DNA from 2 places in the Streptomyces sp. bgisy159 genome. Region 2 is predicted to be linked to the other one. Evidence: riboswitches for the same ligand, from Rfam matches in the RefSeq annotation. Region 2 holds a riboswitch; the other holds the start of a gene.
The links. Region 2 has a riboswitch for S-adenosylmethionine ahead of AC3ET3_RS05515 (aminotransferase class V-fold PLP-dependent enzyme). Riboswitches for the same ligand answer to the same signal wherever they lie in the genome.
Positions count from the first base shown of each region.

Region 1: it holds a riboswitch for S-adenosylmethionine, as region 2 does, so the genes downstream of both, thrC (threonine synthase) here and AC3ET3_RS05515 (aminotransferase class V-fold PLP-dependent enzyme) in region 2, are expected to answer to the same signal.

Region 1 is NZ_JBYIQX010000011.1:40,616-50,959, reverse strand. It holds gene AC3ET3_RS13560 (PTS transporter subunit EIIC) at 1-67, shown strand, start outside; gene AC3ET3_RS13555 (hypothetical protein) at 72-650, shown strand; gene AC3ET3_RS13550 (NADH:flavin oxidoreductase) at 806-1,939, opposite strand; gene groL (chaperonin GroEL) at 2,132-3,754, opposite strand; gene AC3ET3_RS13540 (cold-shock protein) at 4,040-4,243, opposite strand; gene AC3ET3_RS13535 (MoaD/ThiS family protein) at 4,674-4,949, opposite strand; gene thrC (threonine synthase) at 4,946-6,229, opposite strand; SAM riboswitch class I at 6,248-6,395, opposite strand; gene AC3ET3_RS13525 (glucosyl-3-phosphoglycerate synthase) at 6,544-7,488, shown strand; gene AC3ET3_RS13520 (hypothetical protein) at 7,581-8,330, opposite strand; gene AC3ET3_RS13515 (alpha,alpha-trehalose-phosphate synthase (UDP-forming)) at 8,479-9,879, shown strand; gene otsB (trehalose-phosphatase) at 9,864-10,344, opposite strand, start outside.
Region 2 is NZ_JBYIQX010000003.1:352,552-362,895, reverse strand. It holds gene AC3ET3_RS05535 (NYN domain-containing protein) at 1-1,147, opposite strand, end outside; gene AC3ET3_RS05530 (hypothetical protein) at 1,195-1,431, opposite strand; gene AC3ET3_RS05525 (rhomboid family intramembrane serine protease) at 1,600-2,331, shown strand; gene AC3ET3_RS05520 (Lrp/AsnC family transcriptional regulator) at 2,328-2,609, shown strand; gene AC3ET3_RS05515 (aminotransferase class V-fold PLP-dependent enzyme) at 2,616-3,965, opposite strand; SAM riboswitch class IV at 4,131-4,247, opposite strand; gene trpD (anthranilate phosphoribosyltransferase) at 4,336-5,400, opposite strand; gene qcrB (cytochrome bc1 complex cytochrome b subunit) at 5,547-7,184, opposite strand; gene qcrA (cytochrome bc1 complex Rieske iron-sulfur subunit) at 7,181-8,233, opposite strand; gene qcrC (cytochrome bc1 complex diheme cytochrome c subunit) at 8,230-9,042, opposite strand; gene ctaE (aa3-type cytochrome oxidase subunit III) at 9,108-9,728, opposite strand; gene AC3ET3_RS05485 (response regulator) at 9,884-10,285, shown strand.

The DNA of each region.
Region 1 (10,344 bases), on a different contig from region 2:
GGAGGCCGTCCCGGCGAGCGATGTCTCCGGCGGCGACGCGGCCGGACCCGGGCGTGTGCGACGGTAGGAGGGTGAATCACGCCCAGCTGAACGCTCTGGGCCGTGCCCTGCGCCTTCTCGGGGAGCACGGCGAGGCCCTGACCGCCGACACCACGGACGCCGCGTTGCACGAGGTGAAGGCCGATCTGCGGCGTGCCCTCGACCTCCTGGACGAGAGTGTCGGCACGGCCGCGCGGACCACCCGGTGCGCCGAGCACCCCAACGGGCCGGTCGACGAGAGCGCCCCCGACCTGTGCCTGCTCTGCGAGACCCGGCGGCGCGCCGCCCGTCGCGCCGAGTACGCCGGCCCCGCGCCCCAGCCGCTCCCCCGGGACCACACCGACCCGGCGCCGTCCCGCTACGGCGTCCGCGCCGACCGCCCGCAGCCCCAGCAGCGCTGGCTGCCGGAGCTGTGGAACGGCCAGGAGTGGCAGCTGTGCGGCACCCCGCGCCGCGACCGTCACGAGGCCGAGCTGTACCTGGCGGCGCTGCGCCGCGGATCGCGGCCGGCGATGGCGTACCGGCTGGTGCACGAGTTCACGGACTACGAGGTGCTGCGGGTCTGGGGCACCCCGGTCAGGGTCGACATCGAACCCCTCGGCAACCTCTGACCTCCGGCCTCCGGCCCGCCATCGCCCTCTGACCGCTGGCCCTCTGACCTCCGGCCCGGCGCGGCGCGGCCCGGACCGGCGCGGCCCGGCGCGGCCCGGCGCGGCCCGGCGCGGCCCGGCGCGGCCCGGCGCGGCCCGGAGGGCAGGCCGCGGTGTCAGCTGAGCGTGCGCAGCGCCGCACCGTCGTACGGCGTCAGCTCGTCGAAGCGGCCCGCCAGCACCTTCTCCGCCCACCGCGGGTCCTGCAGCAGCGCACGGCCGACGGCGACGAGGTCGAACTCGGCGCGCTCCAGCCGGTCGAGAAGGTTGTCGAGGCCGCCGAGCGGCGCGCCCTCGCCGGCGAAGGCCCGCACGAAGTCGCCGTTCAGACCGACCGAGCCGACGGTGACGACCGGCTTGCCGGTGAGCTTCCTGGTCCAGCCGGCCAGGTTGAGGTCGGAGCCGTCGAACTCGGGCAGCCAGTAGCGGCGGGTGGAGGCGTGGAAGGCGTCGACGCCGGCCGCGGCGAGCGGCGCGAGGATCGCCTCCAGCTGCTGCGGGGTCTCGGCGAGCTTCGCGTCGAAGGCGTCGGCCTTCCACTGCGAGTACCGGAAGACCACCGGGAAGTCGGCCGGGACGGCGGCGCGCACGGCGGCCACGATCTCGGCGGCGAACCGGGTCCGGGCGACGGGGTCGCCGCCGTAGCCGTCGGTGCGGCGGTTGGTGCGCTCCCACAGGAACTGGTCGATCAGGTAGCCGTGGGCGCCGTGCAGTTCGACACCGTCGAAGCCGATGCGCGCGGCGTCCGCCGCGGCCCGCGCGAACGCGGCGACGACGTCGTCCAGGTCGCCGCTCGTCATGGGCTTGCCGGCGCCCTCGGTGCCGTCGAGGCGGATGCCGGAGGGGCCGACGGCGGGCGCGTCGGCGTAGGGGGGCCTGCCGGTCTCGCGGACCATGCCGATGTGCCACAGCTGGGGCACGATCTTCCCGCCGGCCGCGTGCACCGCGTCGGCGACCTTCGCCCAGCCGGCCAGCTGCTCCTCCCCGTGGAACCGGGGCACCCGGTCCTGGTCGCCGGCCGACTCGTGCCCGACGTAGGTCCCCTCGGTGACGATCAGCCCGACCCCGGCGGCGGCCCGGCGGGCGTAGTAGGACCGCACGTCCTCACCGGGGACACCGCCCGGGGAGAACATCCGCGTCATCGGCGCCATCACGATGCGGTTCGGGACGGTCATCCCGTTGATCTCGACGGGACGGGAGAGCAGCTCGGCCGCGCGGGACGCGGCGGACTCGGCGGTGGTGGCGGTCACGGGGACTCCTCGGATCGACCAGCTGGTATGTGCATACGCATCGTTGCACCTGATGAAGCAACTGCCGATACCCCGCCGCGCATTCCCCGTCCGCCCCGTCTGTGACTCCGGACACGCCCGAGGGCGGCACCCCCTGCCGCGCAAGGAGTGCCGCCCTCGGTCCGCTGGACGGTCGATCAACCCTGAGGTCGATCAGAAGTCCATGTCACCGCCCGGCATGCCGCCGCCGGCCGGGGCCGCGGCCTTCTCCGGCTTGTCGGCGATGACGGCCTCGGTGGTGAGGAACAGGGCCGCGATGGAGGCGGCGTTCTGCAGCGCGGAGCGCGTCACCTTGGCCGGGTCGATGATGCCCTCGGCGATCATGTCGACGTACTCGCCGGTCGCGGCGTTCAGGCCGTGGCCGACCTGGAGGTTGCGGACCTTCTCCACGACGACGCCGCCCTCGAGACCACCGTTGACGGCGATCTGCTTCAGCGGGGCCTCCAGCGCGAGCTTCACGGCGTTGGCGCCGGTCGCCTCGTCACCGTCCAGCTCCAGCTTCTCGAAGACCTGGGAGGCCTGCAGCAGGGCCACGCCACCACCGGCGACGATGCCCTCCTCGACGGCCGCCTTGGCGTTGCGCACGGCGTCCTCGATGCGGTGCTTGCGCTCCTTGAGCTCCACCTCGGTGGCGGCGCCGGCCTTGATGACCGCGACACCGCCGGCGAGCTTCGCCAGGCGCTCCTGCAGCTTCTCGCGGTCATAGTCGGAGTCGCTGTTCTCGATCTCGGCGCGGATCTGGTTCACGCGGCCCTGCACCTGCTCGGAGGAGCCGGCGCCGTCGACGATGGTGGTCTCGTCCTTGGTGATGACGACCTTGCGGGCCTTGCCCAGCAGGTCGAGGCTCGTGTTCTCGAGCTTGAGACCGACCTCCTCGGAGATGACCTCGCCGCCGGTGAGGATGGCGATGTCGTTCAGCATCGCCTTGCGGCGGTCGCCGAAGCCCGGGGCCTTGACCGCGACGGACTTGAAGGTGCCGCGGATCTTGTTCACGACCAGGGTCGACAGGGCCTCGCCCTCGACGTCCTCGGCGATGATCAGCAGCGGCTTGCCCGACTGCATGACCTTCTCCAGCAGCGGGAGCAGGTCCTTGACGTTGGAGATCTTGGAGTTCGCGATGAGGATGTACGGGTCGTCGAGGACGGCCTCCATACGCTCCATGTCGGTCGCGAAGTAGGCGGAGATGTAGCCCTTGTCGAAGCGCATGCCCTCGGTGAGCTCGAGCTCCAGACCGAAGGTCTGCGACTCCTCGACGGTGATGACGCCTTCCTTGCCGACCTTGTCCATGGCCTCGGCGATCAGCTCGCCGATCTGGGTGTCGGCGGCGGAGATGGAGGCCGTGGAGGCGATCTGCTCCTTGGTCTCGACATCCTTCGCCTGCTCCAGCAGGGCGGCGGAGACGGCCTCGACGGCCTTCTCGATACCCCGCTTGAGGGCCATCGGGTTGGCGCCGGCGGCCACGTTGCGCAGACCCTCGCGGACCAGCGCCTGGGCGAGGACGGTGGCGGTGGTCGTACCGTCACCGGCGACGTCGTCCGTCTTCTTGGCGACTTCCTTGACCAGCTCGGCGCCGATCTTCTCGTACGGGTCCTCCAGCTCGATCTCCTTGGCGATGGAGACACCGTCGTTGGTGATCGTGGGGGCGCCCCACTTCTTCTCCAGGACGACGTTGCGACCCTTGGGGCCGAGGGTCACCTTGACGGCGTCCGCGAGCTGGTTCATGCCGCGCTCAAGGCCGCGCCGCGCCTCTTCGTCGAACGCGATGATCTTGGCCATGTGAAGTGGTCCCTCCAGGACTGGGGGTGATTCCTTCGGACCGCGCCCGCGCCCGCGACGGACGGCTCGCGGGCCTCGTGGTTCCTTGCCCCACCCGGCCTGCGGGCCTCACCGACCCGGTCCTTCGCTGTCACTCTCACCTTCAGAGTGCTAACGCCAATGATTAGCACTCGGCACCGTCGAGTGCAAGCGCCTCCAGGGGGGAGGAACGGGGATCAGCCGGGGACGGACAGGACGAAGGGCCCGCACCCGGGACGGGTGCGGGCCCTTCGGCGAAAAGGACGTTCAGGCGGTGACGCGAACCATGTCGGCCTGCGGGCCCTTCTGGCCCTGCGAGATCTCGAACTCGACCCGCTGGCCCTCTTCCAGGGTGCGGTAGCCGTCCATCTGGATCGCGCTGTAGTGGACGAAGACGTCCGCACCACCGTCGACCGCGATGAAGCCGTACCCCTTCTCCGCGTTGAACCACTTGACGGTGCCCTGAGCCATGCCTAACTCCCCTATTACTGGCCCTTGCACAGATCCACACTTCGCGGATCCGGGTCAGACCTCACCCCCCAGTCGTCGGGGGCGTGCGCCGGAACGCGTCGACCGCGGCTGAATGTATCTGTCCAACTGCCGTCTGCAACAGGTCAATCGGACGAGAAATCTGGACGCACCAAGCCCGGAAAGAGGGGGCGAATAGGCGGAATTCAGGCCAAGTCGGGCCCCACAAAAGGAACAAATGCCGCGAATGCAAGGCGCACTTTGGCTGCTTCTCGACGGCAGCGCGGCAGAAACACGCGGCTCCCGGCTCGTCGGCCGGGACCACGTTCCCCAACTCTACCGCGCTCAATCACATAGAATTGCCCCCTCCGTTTCTCTCACGGAGGAGGCAATTCCATGAACGCTCGGTAACCGTGATTACCGAAGGTAATGATCAGCCGCCGGCGACCGCCGGAATGATGGAGACTCCCGCGCCGTCGGGGGTCGCGGTGGCCAGGCCCTGCTCGAAACGGACGTCGTCGTCGTTCACGTACACGTTCACGAAACGGCGCAGCTTGCCCTGGTCGTCCAGCACGCGCGCGGCGATCCCCGTGTGGTTCTTCTCCAGGTCGGCGATGACGTCGGCGAGGGTCGCGCCCTCGGCCGGCACCTCGGCCCGCCCACCGGTGTAGGTGCGCAGGATGGTGGGGATGCGAACGGTCACGCTCATGCGAGGCCAGCCTCTCGGAAGGAGTCCAGGTTCGGGCGGATGGTGGCGGTGAGGCCGGTGCCGGCCACCGCGTCGAGGGTCTTCAGGCCGTCTCCGGTGTTCAGGACGACCGTGGTCTTCGCCGGGTCGAGCACGCCGTTCTCGATCAGCTTCCTCGTCACGCCGACCGTCACACCGCCGGCGGTCTCCGCGAAGATGCCCTCGGTCCGGGCCAGCACCTTGATCGCGTCCACGACCTGCTCGTCGGTGACGTCCTCCACGGCGCCACCGGTCCGGCGCGCGATGTCCAGCACGTACGGCCCGTCGGCGGGGTTGCCGATCGCCAGGGACTTGGCGATGGTGTCCGGCTTCTGCGGGCGTACGACGTCGTGGCCGGCCTTGAACGCGGTGGAGACCGGCGAGCAGCCGAGCGCCTGCGCGCCGAAGATCTTGTACGGCCGGTCCTCGACCAGCCCCAGCCCGATCAGCTCCTGCAGACCCTTGTCGATCTTCGTGAGCTGCGAGCCGGAGGCGATGGGGACGACGATCTGGTCCGGGAGCCGCCAGCCGAGCTGCTCGCAGATCTCGTAGGCCAGGGTCTTGGACCCCTCGGCGTAGTAGGGCCGCAGGTTGACGTTGACGAAGCCCCAGCCCTCGCCGGCCGGGTCGCCGATCAGCTCGGAGCAGAAGCGGTTCACGTCGTCGTAGTTGCCCTCGATGCCGACGAGCTCGCCGCCGTAGACCGCGGCCATGACGACCTTGCCCTGCTCCAGGTCGTGCGGGATGAACACGCAGGAGCGGAAGCCGGCCCGGGCGGCGGCGGCGCCGACGGCACCGGCGAGGTTGCCGGTGGAGGAGCACGACAGGGTGGTGAAGCCGAAGGCGCGCGCGGCCTCCAGCGCCTGTGCGACCACGCGGTCCTTGAACGAGTGCGTCGGGTTGCCGGAGTCGTCCTTGATGTACAGCCCGCCGGTGACGCCCAGTTCGCGCGCCAGGTTGTCGGCCTTGACCAGCTTGGTCCAGCCCGGGTTCAGGTTGGGCTTGTCGGCGACGTCGGCGGGGACCGGGAGCAGCGGGGCGTAGCGCCAGATGTTGGCGGGTCCGGCCTCGATCCGCTTGCGCAGTTCCTCCGTGTCGTAGGAGGAGAAGTCGTAGGCGATCTCCAGCGGGCCGAAACACTCCTGGCACGCGAAGACCGGGCCGAGGGGGACGCGGTGACCGCACTCGCGACAGCTCAGGGCCGCGGCGGGACCGAGGTCGACGGTGGGATTGCCGGAGTTTGCAACTGTCTGCACAGCCATGTGAGGCGAGGCCCTTTCTCCTCATCTTCCTCACGACGCATCTCGCCGTGAGACGGATTTGGCACCTTCCCTAGCCGGGAGCCTCGCCACGCCGACGTGACGGGAACCGACTGGAGGGTTGCCGGGGCTTCATCGGGCCGTATCCCTCTGCCCCTCTGGATGAGCGGTATGTAGTTGTAAGCGCAACAACCCCCGACATGCGATGGTCATCAGCGTTGTTCAAGACTGTAACCGACGACCAGGACAGTTGAGATAGTCGTCCGAACCGCGAGACACCCGCGGACACCGCCGAGACACCGTGAGGAGCCGCAGGCGTGCTGGAAGAAGTCGAGCGCTGGCTGACCACCCGCTCCTGGTCCGTGAGCGACCGCCCGCCGCACCGCGTCCTGGCCGCCAAGCGCGCGACCGGCCAGACGGTCTCCGTCGTGCTGCCCGCGCTGAACGAGGAGGAGACCGTCGGCGACATCGTCGCCGTGATCCGCCACGACCTCATGCAGCAGATCCCGCTCGTCGACGAGATCGTGGTCGTCGACTCCGGGTCGACCGACCGCACCTCCGAGGTGGCCGCCGCCGCGGGCGCCCGGGTCGTCCACCGCGACGACATCCTGCCCCGCCTGCCCGCCCTGCCCGGCAAGGGCGAGGTGCTCTGGCGCTCCCTGCTGGTGACCGGCGGGGACATCGTGTGCTTCGTCGACGCGGACCTCAGGGAGTTCTCCTCCGACTTCGTCACCGGCATCGTCGGCCCGCTGCTCACCGAACCCGGTGTCGCCCTGGTCAAGGGCATGTACGACCGTCCGCTGGCCGGGGCGGCGGGGCAGGGCGGCCGGGTCACCGAGCTGATGGCCCGCCCGCTGCTGAACATGCACTGGCCGCAGCTGGCCGGGTTCGTGCAGCCGCTGGGCGGCGAGTACGCGGCCCGCCGCTCCCTGCTGGAACAGCTGCCGTTCCCGGTGGGCTACGGGGTGGAGCTGGGCATGCTGGTCGACGCCCTGCACCTGGTGGGCCTGGACGCGCTCGCCCAGGTCGACCTGGGGGTGCGCATCCACCGCCACCAGGACGGCCAGGCCCTCGGCCGGATGGCGGCGGCCATCTACCGCACCGCCCAGCTGCGGCTGGCCCGCGGCCACCTCGTCCGGCCCTCCCTCACGCAGTTCGAGCGCACCGATGAGGGGTTCGAGCCGCGGACGTACTCCGTGGACACGGAGGAGCGGCCGCCGATGGTGGAGATCGCGGAGTACGCGGCCCGCAAGGTGGCGTGACGGGCGGCGCCCCGGGCCGACGGGCGGCCCGTCGGCGCGGGGGCACGTCGGCCCGGACAGTCAGCCCGGATACCCGTCAGCCCGGATACCCGTCAGCCCGGATGCCCGTCCGACCAGCGCCAGGTGCCGGAGGAGTCCTGCTCGCAGGTGAGGTACTCGCCGCCCCTGCCGTAGGTGCTCAGCCCGTGGTGCCGCTTGGCGCAGAACTGGCCGTCGGCGTAGCAGTTCCCGGCGGGGCTGGTGATGGCGCAGCTCTTGTCGGTACCGGACGTGCCGCCGGAGGACCCGCCGGACGAGCCGCCCGACGAGCCGCCGGAGGTCTGCGCCGCCCGCGGGGTCGGGGTGGGCGTGTGCAGCAGCCGGCCGGAGCAGTCACGGCCGTCCCGCGCGACGACGAAGGCCACGTCGAAGGAGGCGGCGGCGTCGTCGGGATCGTCGATCTGCTCGCAGACCTTCTCGGCCGCGCCCCAGGAGGAGGCGGTCCGGCCGCCGCCGCCGAGCGGGGCACCGGTGCCCTGGAGGTACACGGCGTACGCCAGACCGGCGGCCTTCGCGTCGGCGGCGGCCTTCCCGACGGCCTGCCCGGTGTGGTCGGCGAGCGTGGCGAGGGCGGGAGCCGGGGTGGGGGTCGGGGGCGGCGTGGGCTCCGCGCGGGTCGGTGAGGGCTCGGGCGTGGGGCCGGCGGGGCTGTCCGTGACGGCCACCTGGGTGACGCTCGTGTCCGCCGCCGCGCCGTCGTCACCGCCCTCGCAGCCGGCCAGGGCGAGTACGGACGCGGCGAACAGCGCGGCGAGCCCGGTGGCTCTGCGGTCGCCCAGGAGACGTCTGCGGAAATCGATCACGAATGCCCACCCCCGGCCGTGCGCGCCACGCGCTCCTTGCCACGCATGGCATGTGCGCGGCACATCATCCCCTCTTCACACAATGTTCACAACGGGTCGAGTGGAACCGTACGTTTGAGCGTTTACCGGGCGGGCTAGGTTGTGGCGTATGGCTTCCACGCACGGTGCTGCCCAGGTCCTGGTCGCCTCCAACCGCGGCCCGGTCTCGTACACACGGGAGACGGACGGATCACTGACCGCCAAGCGCGGCGGCGGCGGACTGGTCTCGGGCCTGTCCGCCATCGGCTCGGACGCCGGGGCCCTGTGGGTCTGCTCGGCCCTGTCCGACGGTGACCGGGAGGCGGTGCGGCACGGGGTCGCCGAGCCGGGCACCCGGATGCTGGACATCCCGGCCGACGTGCACGCCGACGCCTACAACGGCATCGCCAACTCGGTGCTCTGGTTCGTCCACCACATGCTGTACCAGACCCCGCTGGAGCCGGTCTTCGACGCGGAGTTCCGGCGGCAGTGGGCGTCGTACGAGACGTACAACCGCGCCTTCGCCGAGGCACTGGCCGAGGAGGCCGCCGAGGGCGCGTCGGTGCTCGTCCAGGACTACCACCTGACCCTGGTCCCGGGGATGCTGCGCGAGCTGCGCCCCGACCTGCGGATCGGCCACTTCTCGCACACGCCCTGGGCGCCGCCCGAGTACTTCCGGATGCTGCCCGACGACATCGCCCGGCAGCTGCTGACCGGCATGCTCGGCGCGGACCGGCTGGGCTTCCTGACCCGGCGCTGGGCGGACGCGTTCACCGCGTGCTGCGACGCCGTCGTCGGCGGCGTCGGCACCACCCGGATCGGGGTGCACGGGCTCGGCGCGGACGCCGACTTCCTGCGCGAGCGAGCCCACCGGCCCGATGTGGCGGAGCGGATGGCGGCCCTGCGCGAGGAGATCGGCCCCGGCCGCAGGACGGTCGTCCGGGTCGACCGGACCGAGCTGTCGAAGAACATCGTGCGCGGGCTGCTGGCCTACGCCCAGCTGCTGGCGGACCACCCCGAGTGGCGCGAGCGCGTGGTGCACGTCGCCTTCGCCTACCCCTCCCGGCAGGACCTGGAGGTCTACCGCGCCTACACGGCCGAGGTGCAGCGGGTCGCCGACGAGGTCAACGCCCGCTACGGAACCCCCGGCTGGACCCCGGTGGTGCTGCACGTCAAGGACGACTTCGCGCGCTCCCTGGCCGCCTACCGGCTCGCCGACGTGGCCCTGGTGAACCCGATCCGGGACGGCATGAACCTGGTCGCCAAGGAGGTGCCGCTGCTGGCCGACGACGGCTGCGCCCTGGTGCTGTCCCGGGAGGCGGGGGCGTACGAGGAGCTGGGCGAGGACGCGATCGGGGTGAACCCCTACGACGTGACGGGCACCGCCCGCGCCCTGCACGAGGCGCTCACCCTGTCCCCGGAGGAGCGCGCCGAGCGCTCCAAGCGCTTGGCGGAAGCGGCGACCGCGCTGCCGCCGGCGCAGTGGTTCCTGGACCAGCTGACCGCGCTGCGGGCTCAGCCGGCGAGCTGAGCGGCCAGCGCCCGCAGCAGCCGTACGACGCCCTGCGGGCCGGGCACGACGAGGTCGGCCCGGTCCGCCAGCTCGGTGACCTCGGCGCTGCCGCTGCACACCAGCAGCCCGGGGACCCCCTCGGAGCGGAGTTCCTCCACGGCGGCGAAGGCGGGCAGGTCACCGAGGTCGTCTCCCGCGTAGAGGACGGCCCGGGCGCCGGTCTCCCGTACGTACGCCGTCAGCGCCACGCCCTTGTCCATGCCGGGCGGGCGCAGCTCAAGGACCATGCGCCCCGGTTCGAGGACCAGTCCGTGCCGGGCGGCGAGGGCGTCCAGCGGCCCGCGCAGCGCCTCGAAGGCGCCCTGCGGGTCCGCGGCCCGGCGGGTGTGCACGGCGACGGCCCGCCCCTTCTCCTCCACCCAGAGCCCGGACCGGCCGGACCGCTCCAGCAGCCCGGGCAGCTCGCCCCGCGCGGCGGCGACG
Region 2 (10,344 bases):
CCAGCAGCACCGGCGCGGCCAGTTCGGCCCCGTCGAAGACACACGTCACCTCGGCACCGGTCTGCGCCGCGAGCTGCGAGAGCTGGCCGAGCAGCCTGAGCCGCTGCTTCTCCAACGGCATCTGCGGATAACCGGTCTTGGTCACGTTGTAGCCGTCGACGACCAGATGGGCCTGCGGCAGGGCGAGGAGCTGGTCGAGGATGGCCGGATCGTGCTCGGACAGCGCGCGGGCGGCGATGTCCTTCGGGGTCATCCGGCCCGGCTCGACGGCGTCCACGGTCTCGGCCGGGCGCACCGAGACGGGCGGCAGGGCCAGTTCGCGGCGCAGCCCCTGGGCCGCGTCCAGCACGGTGTCCAGCAGCAGCCGCACCCGCATGTCCTCGACGCTGCGCCCCTCCCGGGCCGCCTTGCGGCTGGCCTCCAGGGCGGCCTCGGTCTCCCCGAGCCGCGCCCTCAGCCGCCGTGTCTCGCCCTCCGCGGCGGACAGCTGGGCCTGCCCCTCGGCGCGCACCGCCTCCATCTCGCCGCGCAGCTTGCGCAGGGCGGCCTCGCCCCGCTTGACGTCGCTGAGGGCGGAGCGCAGCTTGCGCTGAAGCGATTCCGCTTCCTTGCGGGCCGACTCCAGCTCGGCGCGCAGCCGCTCGGTCTCGGCGCGGGTCTGTTCCCGGGCCTGCCCGAGCTGTTCGCGCAGCCGCTCCAGCTCGGCGCGGCTCTCCTCGTCGGCGCGCTCGGCGTCCGCCCGCTGCGCCTCCTCACCGGCCGCGGTGACCAGCTTCACCCAGCCGGTGGGCCGGAGTACGTAGGCCGCGGCCGCCACATCGAGCGGATCCGCGGCCGGGGGCGGCGAGCCGGAGTCGAGGGCGCCGGCGAGTTCCGGCTGGGCCTCTCTCAGCTTCTCCCCGATGCGCTGGCGGAACAGTGGTTCCGTCTCCAGCGCGGCCGCCATCGCGTTCCCGGCGAACTTGGCCCGCCGGTTGGGCGCGAAGCGCGCGTACTGGCGCAGCTGCGCGGGAAGTTCGGAGAGGGTCAGCCCGCCGAAACCGTCCGACACGATCTGCACGACCCGGCGGCGCACGCCGTCGGGCAGCGGACGGTCGAGCACCTCAGCGGCGCCGTCCCCCGGCCCCCCGCCTGCGCTCTCCACCATCCGTCACACCCCACTACCTGTCACGACCGGTCCCGGGCACCGGCCCGTTACTCGGCACCCGGCCTGTCCACGAGTTCCACCTTGTCCACGGCGTTGCACCAGCGGCACCGCACCGACTCGATGGTCTCACTGAGCACCTCGCGCTCCTCGACCTTCGGCTCGCCGGCCAGATCGAGGTGGACGTACTCCACGACCTTCGACGAGCGCGTCACGTCGAACCGGGTGAGGTTGCCGCAGAGGGTGCAGCGCCACCGCGTCGTGGCGGTCGGCAGGGGAACCGTCATCGTGGCTGTGCTCTTTTCTTCCTTGGTTTCCATTGTCGGTGACGCGCCGGACTCTCCCCGGTGCGTGTGGGTCGTAACCCTACGGCCTGGCGCGGTCCCGTCGCCCGTCCGTCCAGGGCGGCGAGGCGGTCCGTCCCATTCGGTCCGGTTACGTCATGCTCTGTGTTCATGATCGGCAGCAGCGGCGGCAGGGTCCTCGCCAGGATCCGGAACACCTCGACCCCGGTGACCTACGGGCTGATCACCCTGTGCTGCGTGATCTTCCTGGTGGGGCCGGCGTCCGGCCTGAGCCCGGTGTACGGCACCGGTGACGAGCTGCTCGCCGCGCAGCGGGCCTACTTCCGGCGCTGGGGCGTGGTCCCGGCCGAGCTGTTCACGGGCGCCCCGCGGGCCGCCCTGACTCCGCTGACCGCGCTGTTCGTCCACGGCAGCTGGCTGCACCTGCTGGGCAACATGCTGTTCCTCCACGTCTTCGGGGGTATGACCGAGGGCCGGATGGGCCGCGTGGAGTTCACCCTCTTCTACGTCGGCTGCGGCTATCTCGCGCTGCTCGGCTACGCGGCCGCCCACGCGTCCTCCGAGCAGTCGCTGGTCGGCGCCTCCGGGGCGATCTCGGCGGTGCTGGGGGCCTTTCTGTACCTGTTTCCCCGGGCGCGGGTGACCAGTCTCCTTCCGTTCCTGTTCTTCCTGCCGCTGCGGTTCCCGGCCTGGGTGGTGCTGCCGTTCTGGGCCGTCCTGCAGTGGCTGGCGGAGCGCGCCGCGCGGGGGCAGGAGGTGGCGTACCTGGCCCACCTGGTGGGGTTCGGGCTGGGCTTCGGCTACGCGTGGGCGAGATACGGCCGTGGGACTAAAGTGAGGGCCGCCCCAGCTCCGGCCCCCGAGGGAGAGAACCAGCCGTGATCACCGCGATCGTTCTGATCAAGACCAGCGTGGACCGGATCCCGGAGATCGCCGAGCAGATCGCCTCCCTGGAGAGTGTGAGCGAGGTCTTCTCGGTGACGGGCACCTACGACCTGATCGCCATGGTCCGGGTGCGGCAGCACGAGGACCTCGCCGAGGTCATCCCCGCACGGATCAGCAAGATCCCCGGTGTGGAGGCGACGGACACGCACGTCGCCTTCCGCACGTACTCGCAGCACGACCTGGAGGCCGCGTTCGCCATCGGGCTGGACTCCTGAGCCGCCTCAGCCCATCGCCGGGACGCAGCGGCCGTTCTCCGTCCGGTACGTCCACTTCGCGCCCCGGGTGACCAGTTCCCGGACCGCGGTCAGGAAGCGGTCGACGTGTTCGTCGGGGGTGCCCGCGCCGAAGCTGACGCGGAGGGCGTTCAGGGGCTCCTCAGGGGCGCCGCACTCTCCCGGGGCGCCGGGGGCCGCGCCCAGCAGGGTGCGCAGCAGCGGGTGGGCGCAGAACAGGCCGTCACGGACGCCGATGCCGTACTCGGCGGAGAGGGCGGCGGCGAAGTGGGAGCTGCTCCAGCCGTCGACGACGAAGGAGACCACGCCGACGCGGGGGGCGTCCTCGCCGAACAGCGACAGGACGCTGACCCGCGGAACCTCGGCCAGACCGGCGCGCACCCTCGCGATCAGGTGCTGCTCGCGGGCGACGAGCGCGTCGAAGCCGGCCTCCGTCAGGGCCCTGCAGGCCGACGCGATCGCGTAGGCGCCGATCACGTTGGGCGAGCCCGCCTCGTGCCGGGCCGCGCTCTCGTGCCACTCCACCTCCACCACCCCGTCCGGGCGCCGGGCGACCCTGCGGCTGGCGCCGCCGCCCGCGAGGTACGGCTCGGCCGCGCGCAGCCAGTCGGCGCGGCCGGCGAGGACGCCCGCGCCGAACGGGGCGTACAGCTTGTGGCCGGAGAAAGCGACCCAGTCGACGTCGAGGTCGCGGACGCTCACCGGGTGGTGAGGGGCCAGCTGGGCGGCGTCCAGCACGATCCGGGCGCCGTGGGCGTGGGCGGCGGCGGCGAGGTCCCGGACCGGCCACAGCTCGCCGGTGACGTTGGAGGCTCCGGTGACGCAGACCAGGGCCGGGCCGTGGGGATCGCGGTCGGCGAGGGCCCGCTCCAGGGTCCGCACGGCCTGGCGCGGGCCGCGCGGCGCGGGCAGGCAGGTGAGCCGGTCGTCGGGCCAGGGCAGCAGCGCGGCGTGGTGCTCGCTGTCGAAGACGAAGACCTGGCAGCCGGCCGGCAGGGCGCGGGCGAGCAGGTTGAGGGAGTCGGTGGTGGACCGGGTGAAGACCAGCTGGTCGTCGGGGCGGCAGTCGAGGAAGGCGGCGACGGTGGCGCGGGCCTGCTCGAAGAGGTCGGTGGAGAGCTGGGAGAGGTATCCGGCGCCCCGGTGGACGCTGCCGTAGTACGGCGCGTAGGCCGCCACGTCGTCCCAGACGCGCTGGAGGGCGGGGGCGCTGGCCGCGTAGTCGAGCGCGGCGTAGGTGACCTCGCCGCCCGTCACGAGGGGAACGGCGACGTCCCGGCCCAGCACGGGCAGCGGGGAACAGACGGCACGGTCGGTGGCAAGGGTGGGGACGGACATGGCGGAACTCCCGTGAGGTCGTGCGGAACTCACCGCGCGAGCCCGTCGGGGCCCGGGCGCCGGTGACGAAGAAGAGGGGGTTGCGGAGGCGGGGCTCTGCGCCCTAACGCATTCGCTTGTTCACGGAAGGCTCCTCGACGACCAGGACCCCTGGTTCACGCGAGGGGTCCGCGCTTGCCGCAGACCTCGCTGCCTGCGGCCTGGTCCTCACCCGGGGCACCCCGCCACGGACGGAGGGTTGCCGGACAGCCGGCCGGGGCCGCATGGCTGTCGCTCATGACCTGGTACGGGAACGTACCCAAGTGATCGCGGTCCCGCAACCCGAGTCCGGATCGCGGGACCGCTCCGTGCGCCGACGGGCGTTGCGCCGTCAGGCGTTGCTGACGGCCACCCAGCGCTCCAGGGTCCGCCGTGCCGCGCCCGAGTCGATGGACCGCGCGGCCTTCGCCATCCCGGCGCGGAGCTGCTCGGCGAGCGGCGCGTCCGTCGGGTCGAGGGCGACCAGGGCCGCCGCCGAGTTCAGGAGCACCGCGTCCCGAACGGGCCCCTGCTCGCCGTCCAGCAGACGGCGGGCGACCTCCGCGTTGTACGCCGGGTCGCCGCCGCGCAGGGCCTCGACGGGGACCAGTGCGAGGCCCACGTCGCGCGGGTCGAAGCTCTCCTCGGCGACCTTGCCGTCCCGGACGGTCCACACCCGGGAGGTCGCCGTCGTGGTCAGCTCGTCGAGGCCGTCGTCGCCCCGGAAGACGAGGGCGGAGTTGCCGCGTTCGGCGAGCACCCCGGCGATGATGGGGGCCATCCGCGGGTCGGCGACCCCGATCGCCTGCGAGGTCACCTTGGCCGGGTTGGTCAGCGGGCCGAGCGCGTTGAACACCGTGCGGATGCCCAACTGACCGCGGGCGGCGGCCACATGGCGCAACGCCGGGTGGAACTTCACCGCGAAGCAGAAGGTGATGCCCGCCTCCTCGGCGACCTCGGCGACCCGGCGCGGCGTGAGGTCGAGGTTGACGCCCAGCTTCTCCAGCACGTCGGAGGAGCCCGACGCGGAGGACGCGGCGCGGTTGCCGTGCTTGACGACCTTGGCGCCGGTGCCGGCGACGACGAGCGCGGACATGGTGGAGATGTTGACCGTGCGGGCGCCGTCGCCGCCCGTGCCGACGATGTCGACCGTGCGGCCCGACACCTCGATCACATTGGCGTGCTCGTACATCGCCCGGACCACACCGGTGATCTCCTCGACGGTCTCGCCCTTGGCGCGAAGCGCCACCACGAAGCCGGCGATCTGCGCGTCGGTGGCCTCACCGCGCATGATCCGGTCCATCGCCCAGGCCGTGGCGTCGGCGCTCTGGTCGCGGCCGGACAGCAGGGCGTTCAGGACGTCGGGCCAGGAACGGCCCGCCGCGGTGTCGCCTCCAGCGGGGGTCACAGCGCTCATCGGCCGCTCCTGATCGTCGTAGGACGGTGTGCTGACGTGTCGGACAGTCTGCGGGACCCACACTATCCAGCCGGAGGCACGAGGAAGGGCCCCGTCCGAACACCGGACGGGGCCCCTGGGGGTGTGGCGTGGCGACGCCGCAGCGATCAGTGGTGGCCGTGGCCGCTCGTGATCTCCTTGTACTCCTCGACGGTGGGCTTCGCGATCTGCGAGTCCTCGCCGTAGTACGCCTCGCTGAGCTTGGCGCGCAGCTTCTCGGTGGACTTCACCTTGCGCTCGACGCCGTTCTCGTCGACGGTGGCGCCGATCGCGACCGGCTGGTACTGCTCGTGCGCGGTGAGGGTGTGCAGCGCCTCCTGGCTGAGCGGCTCGTGCACCTCGATGAACTCACCGTGCGGCAGCCGCTTGATGGTGCCGGTCTCGCGACCGTGCAGCACCTTGTCGCGGTCCCGGCGCTGCAGGCCGAGGCAGATCCGCTTGGTGACGATGAAGGCGACGACCGGTCCGACGAAGAAGCCGATCCGGACGAACCAGGTGACCGCGTTGATCGACAGGTGGAAGTGGGTGGCCCACAGGTCGTTGCCACCACCGACCAGACCGATCATGTACACGGTGATCCAGGCGACACCGAACGCGGTGCGCGTCGGGGCGTTGCGCGGACGGTCCAGGATGTGGTGCTCGCGCTTGTCGCCGGTGACCCAGGACTCGATGAACGGGTAGACCGCGATCGCGCCCAGGACCAGACCGAACAGGACCAGCGGGATGAACACGCCGAGGACCAGCGTGTGACCCCAGAAGTTGATCTCCCAGCCCGGCATGTAGCGGACCAGACCCTCGGCGAAGCCCATGTACCAGTCGGGCTGGGCGCCGGTGGACACCTGGTCGGGGCGGTAGGGGCCGATCGCCCAGATCGGGTTGATCTGCGCGATCGCCGCGATGGCCGCGATGACACCGAAGACCAGGAAGAAGAAGCCTCCGGCCTTGGCCATGTAGACCGGCAGCAGCGGCATGCCGACGACGTTCTTGTTGCTCTTGCCGGGACCCGCGAACTGCGTGTGCTTGTGGTAGAAGACCAGGATCAGGTGGCCGACCACCAGGCCGAGCATGATGCCCGGCAGCAGCAGGATGTGGATCGAGTAAAAGCGGGCCACGAAGTCGTCGCCGGGGAACTCGCCCCCGAAGAGGAACATCGAGATGTACGTGCCCACGATCGGCATCGACAGGATGGCGCCCTGCGTGAAGCGGACACCGGTGCCGGAGAGCAGGTCGTCCGGGAGCGAGTAGCCGGTGAACCCGGTGAACATGCCGAGGACGAACAGCAGGAAGCCGAACAGCCAGTTGATCTCACGCGGCTTGCGGAAGGCGCCGGTGAAGAACACGCGCATCATGTGCACGAACATGGCCGCGAGGAAGATCAGCGCCGCCCAGTGGTGGATCTGCCGGATGAGCAGACCGCCGCGGACGTCGAAGCTGATGTCCAGCGTCGACTTGTAGGCCTCGCTCATCAGCTGGCCCTGAAGCGGGACGTAGCTGCCGTGGTACTCCACCTCGTTCATCGACGGGTGGAAGAACAGCGTCAGCCAGACACCGGTGAGGATGATGATGAGGAAGCTGTAGAGCGCGACCTCGCCCAGCATGAACGACCAGTGGTCGGGGAAGATCTTGCGCATGTTGGCCTTGGCCAGGGAGTAGATCCCCAGCCGGCCGTCGGCCCAGTCGGCGACGCGCTCGCCGGCCGGGGCCTTCCCGCGAGAGCGGGACTCGGTGGTCTCGTGAGTGCTCATCCGCGCTCCCAGAATGCAGGACCGACGGGCTCTTCGAAGTCGCCGAGCGCCTCAAGGTAGCCCTCGTCGTTCACACCGATGCGCAGCTGCGGCAGGGCGTGACCGGCGGGGCCGAAGATCACCCGGGCACCGTCGGAGAGGTCGAAGGTGGACTGGTGGCAAGGGCACAGCACGTGGTGCGTCTGCTGCTCGTACAGCGAGATGGGGCAACCGACGTGGGTGCAGATCTTGGAGTAGGCCACGATGCCCTCGTGGGACCACTCCAGCTCCTGCTTGTCCTTGATGTCGTCCGGCTGGAGCCGGATGATCATCAGGGCCGACTTGGCGATCTCGGTCTGGAAGTCGTGGTCCGCCTCCTCCAGGCCGTCGGGCTTGGCGAAGGTGAGCGAACCGACGGCGACGTCCTCGGGGCGCAGCGGCTCGTTGGTGTTCATGTTGACGAGCAGCTTGCCCTTGGACCACAGGGTGTGGCGGAGCTTGTCACCGGGCAGCGGGCCGAGGTCGCGCAGCAGCATCACGCCGGAGAGCGGGAACAGGGCCAGCGCGCCGAACATGGTGGTGCGGAGCAGCTTGCGGCGGCCGATCGCGGACTCCTTGGCGCCCTGCTTGAAGTCGGCCATGACCTTGGCCTTGACCTCGGGGGACGCCTCGATCGGGTGCCGCTCGTCGGCGATCTCCACGTCGGACATCAGGGTGCGGGCCCAGTGGACCGCGCCCGCGCCGATGCAGAACAGCGCCACGCCGAGGCACAGACCCAGCGCGAAGTTCAGCGCGCTGAGGTGGCCGATCGGGAAGACGAAGATCGACTTGTCGTGCGGGATCGCGACGTACGAGGCGATGAAGCCGACGGTGGCCAGCATCGACACCGTGAACAGCATGGCCACCACACGCTCGGACCGCTTGGCGGCCCGCTCGTCGATGTCCTGGATGCGGTGCTCGTGGGGCGGCAGACCGGGGTCGGCGAACGGGTTCTTCTCGTCCGCGACGCTCATGTCGCGCGCGGTGGCCTGCTCGGGCAGGTTCTCTTCAGGAATCTCTTGGCTACTCATGACTTCTTGGCCTTTGCGGTCCGAGCGGCGACCCAGACGGCGACCGCGATCAGTGCGCCGAGACCGAAGATCCAGGCGAAGAGGCCCTCGCTGACCGGCCCGAGGCCGCCCAGCTCCAGACCGCCCGGGTTCACCGTCTCATCGCCGTTGACCGCGTTCAGGTACGCGATGATGTCCTTCTTGTTCTGCTCCGACATGGTGGTGTCGGGGAACGACGGCATGTTCTGCGGGCCGGTCTGCATGGCCTCGTAGATGTGCTTCGGGTCCACGCCCTCGAGCGACGGGGCGTACTTGCCCCGGGTCAGCGCGCCGCCCTTGCCGGTGAAGTTGTGGCACTGGGCGCAGTTGGTGCGGAACAGCTCACCGCCCTTGGCGATGTCCGCGCCCTCGGGGCTGTACTGCTCCTCGGTGGGCACGGCCGGGCCGGCGCCGAGGGAGGAGATGTAGGCCGCGAGCTGGTCGATCTGCTTCTGGGTGTACTGGACCTTCTTGCGCGGGACCTGGGCGCCCTGGGAGGTGGCCGCCGGCATACGGCCGGTGCCGACCTGGAAGTCGACGGCCGCGGCGCCCACGCCGACCAGGCTGGGGCCGTCGGAGCTGCCCTGACCGCCGGTTCCGTGGCAGCTGGCGCAGCCCACGGCGTAGAGCTTCTTGCCCTCTTCGATGGCAAGGGACTGGGCGGTGTCGTCGGCCTGCGCCTTGCCCGCGGGCGCGAACGCGGCGTACAGCCCCCCAGTGCATGCCAGCGCGAGGAGTAGGACGACGACCGCCGCCAGCGGATGGCGTCGTCGTGCGGAGAGCTTTTTCACGGATTACCCCGGTGTCAGGATCTTCTGCGTCGGTGCTTCTGGAATGGGTGCGGGTTCGGGCCCGGCTACTTGATCATGTAGATCGTGGCGAAGAGGCCGATCCAGACGACATCGACGAAGTGCCAGTAGTAGGACACGACGATCGCGGCGGTCGCCTGCTCGTGGGTGAACCTCCTGGCCGCGTAGGTCCGGCCGAGGACCAGCAGGAAGGCGATGAGGCCGCCCGTCACGTGCAGGCCGTGGAAGCCGGTGGTCAGGTAGAAGACCGAGCCGTACGGGTCGGAGGAGAGCGAGAGCCCGTCCTTCTTGACCAGCTCGGTGTACTCGAACACCTGACCGCCGATGAAGATCGCACCCATGATGAAGGTGACGATGAACCAGCCCCGGAGCTTCTTCACGTCACCGCGCTCGGCGGCGAACACGCCGAGCTGACAGGTGAGGGAGGAGAGCACCAGGATCGTGGTGTTGGTGGCCGAGAACGGGAAGTTCAGGGCCTCGGCCATTTCCTTCCAGTGATCGGGACCCGTCACCGATCGCAGGGTGAAGTACATCGCGAAGAGGGCCGCGAAGAACATCAGCTCGGAACTCAGCCAGATGATGGTTCCGACGCTGGTGAGGTTCGGCCGGTTGACCGACGGGTGCGCGTGCCCGGTATCTACTGTCGTTGCTGTCGCCACGACCGACATTATGTCGGTCGCTTATCCCGCCCTCACTCCGGGGGGTGCCGTTCGGAGTGTTGCTGCCCGCCAGACCGGTGTTGACGTGGTCTTCAGGGGAGTAGCATCCGGCCCAACGGGCTTGACTCTACGACTCTCTACGACGCTGACGTCCCGGAGGAACGATGAAGCCGACCGCCACCGTGCTGGTCTACAGCGACGACTCCACCACTCGTGAGCAGGTGCGGCTGGCCTGCGGCCGTCGGCCGGCCCCGGACGCGCCCCTGGTGGAGTTCGTGGAGTGCGCCACGGCGGACGCCGTGGTCCGGGAACTGGACAAGGGCGGCATCGACGTCTGCGTGCTGGACGGCGAGGCCGTGCCGATGGGCGGCATGGGGCTGTGCCGGCAGATCAAGGACGAGGTGTTCCGGTGTCCGCCGGTGCTCGTGCTCATGGGGCGGCCGCAGGACGCGTGGCTGGCGACGTGGAGCCGGGCCGAGGCGGCCGTGACGCTGCCCGTGGAGCCCGTCGAGTTCGCGTCGGCGCTGGCCGCGCTGTTGCTGCGCGGGCGGCTGCTGAGCGCCTAGGCGGGCGTGTGGGCGCGGGATCCGCGGCGGCTGCGGGCCGTCGGCGGCCGGTCGCGCAG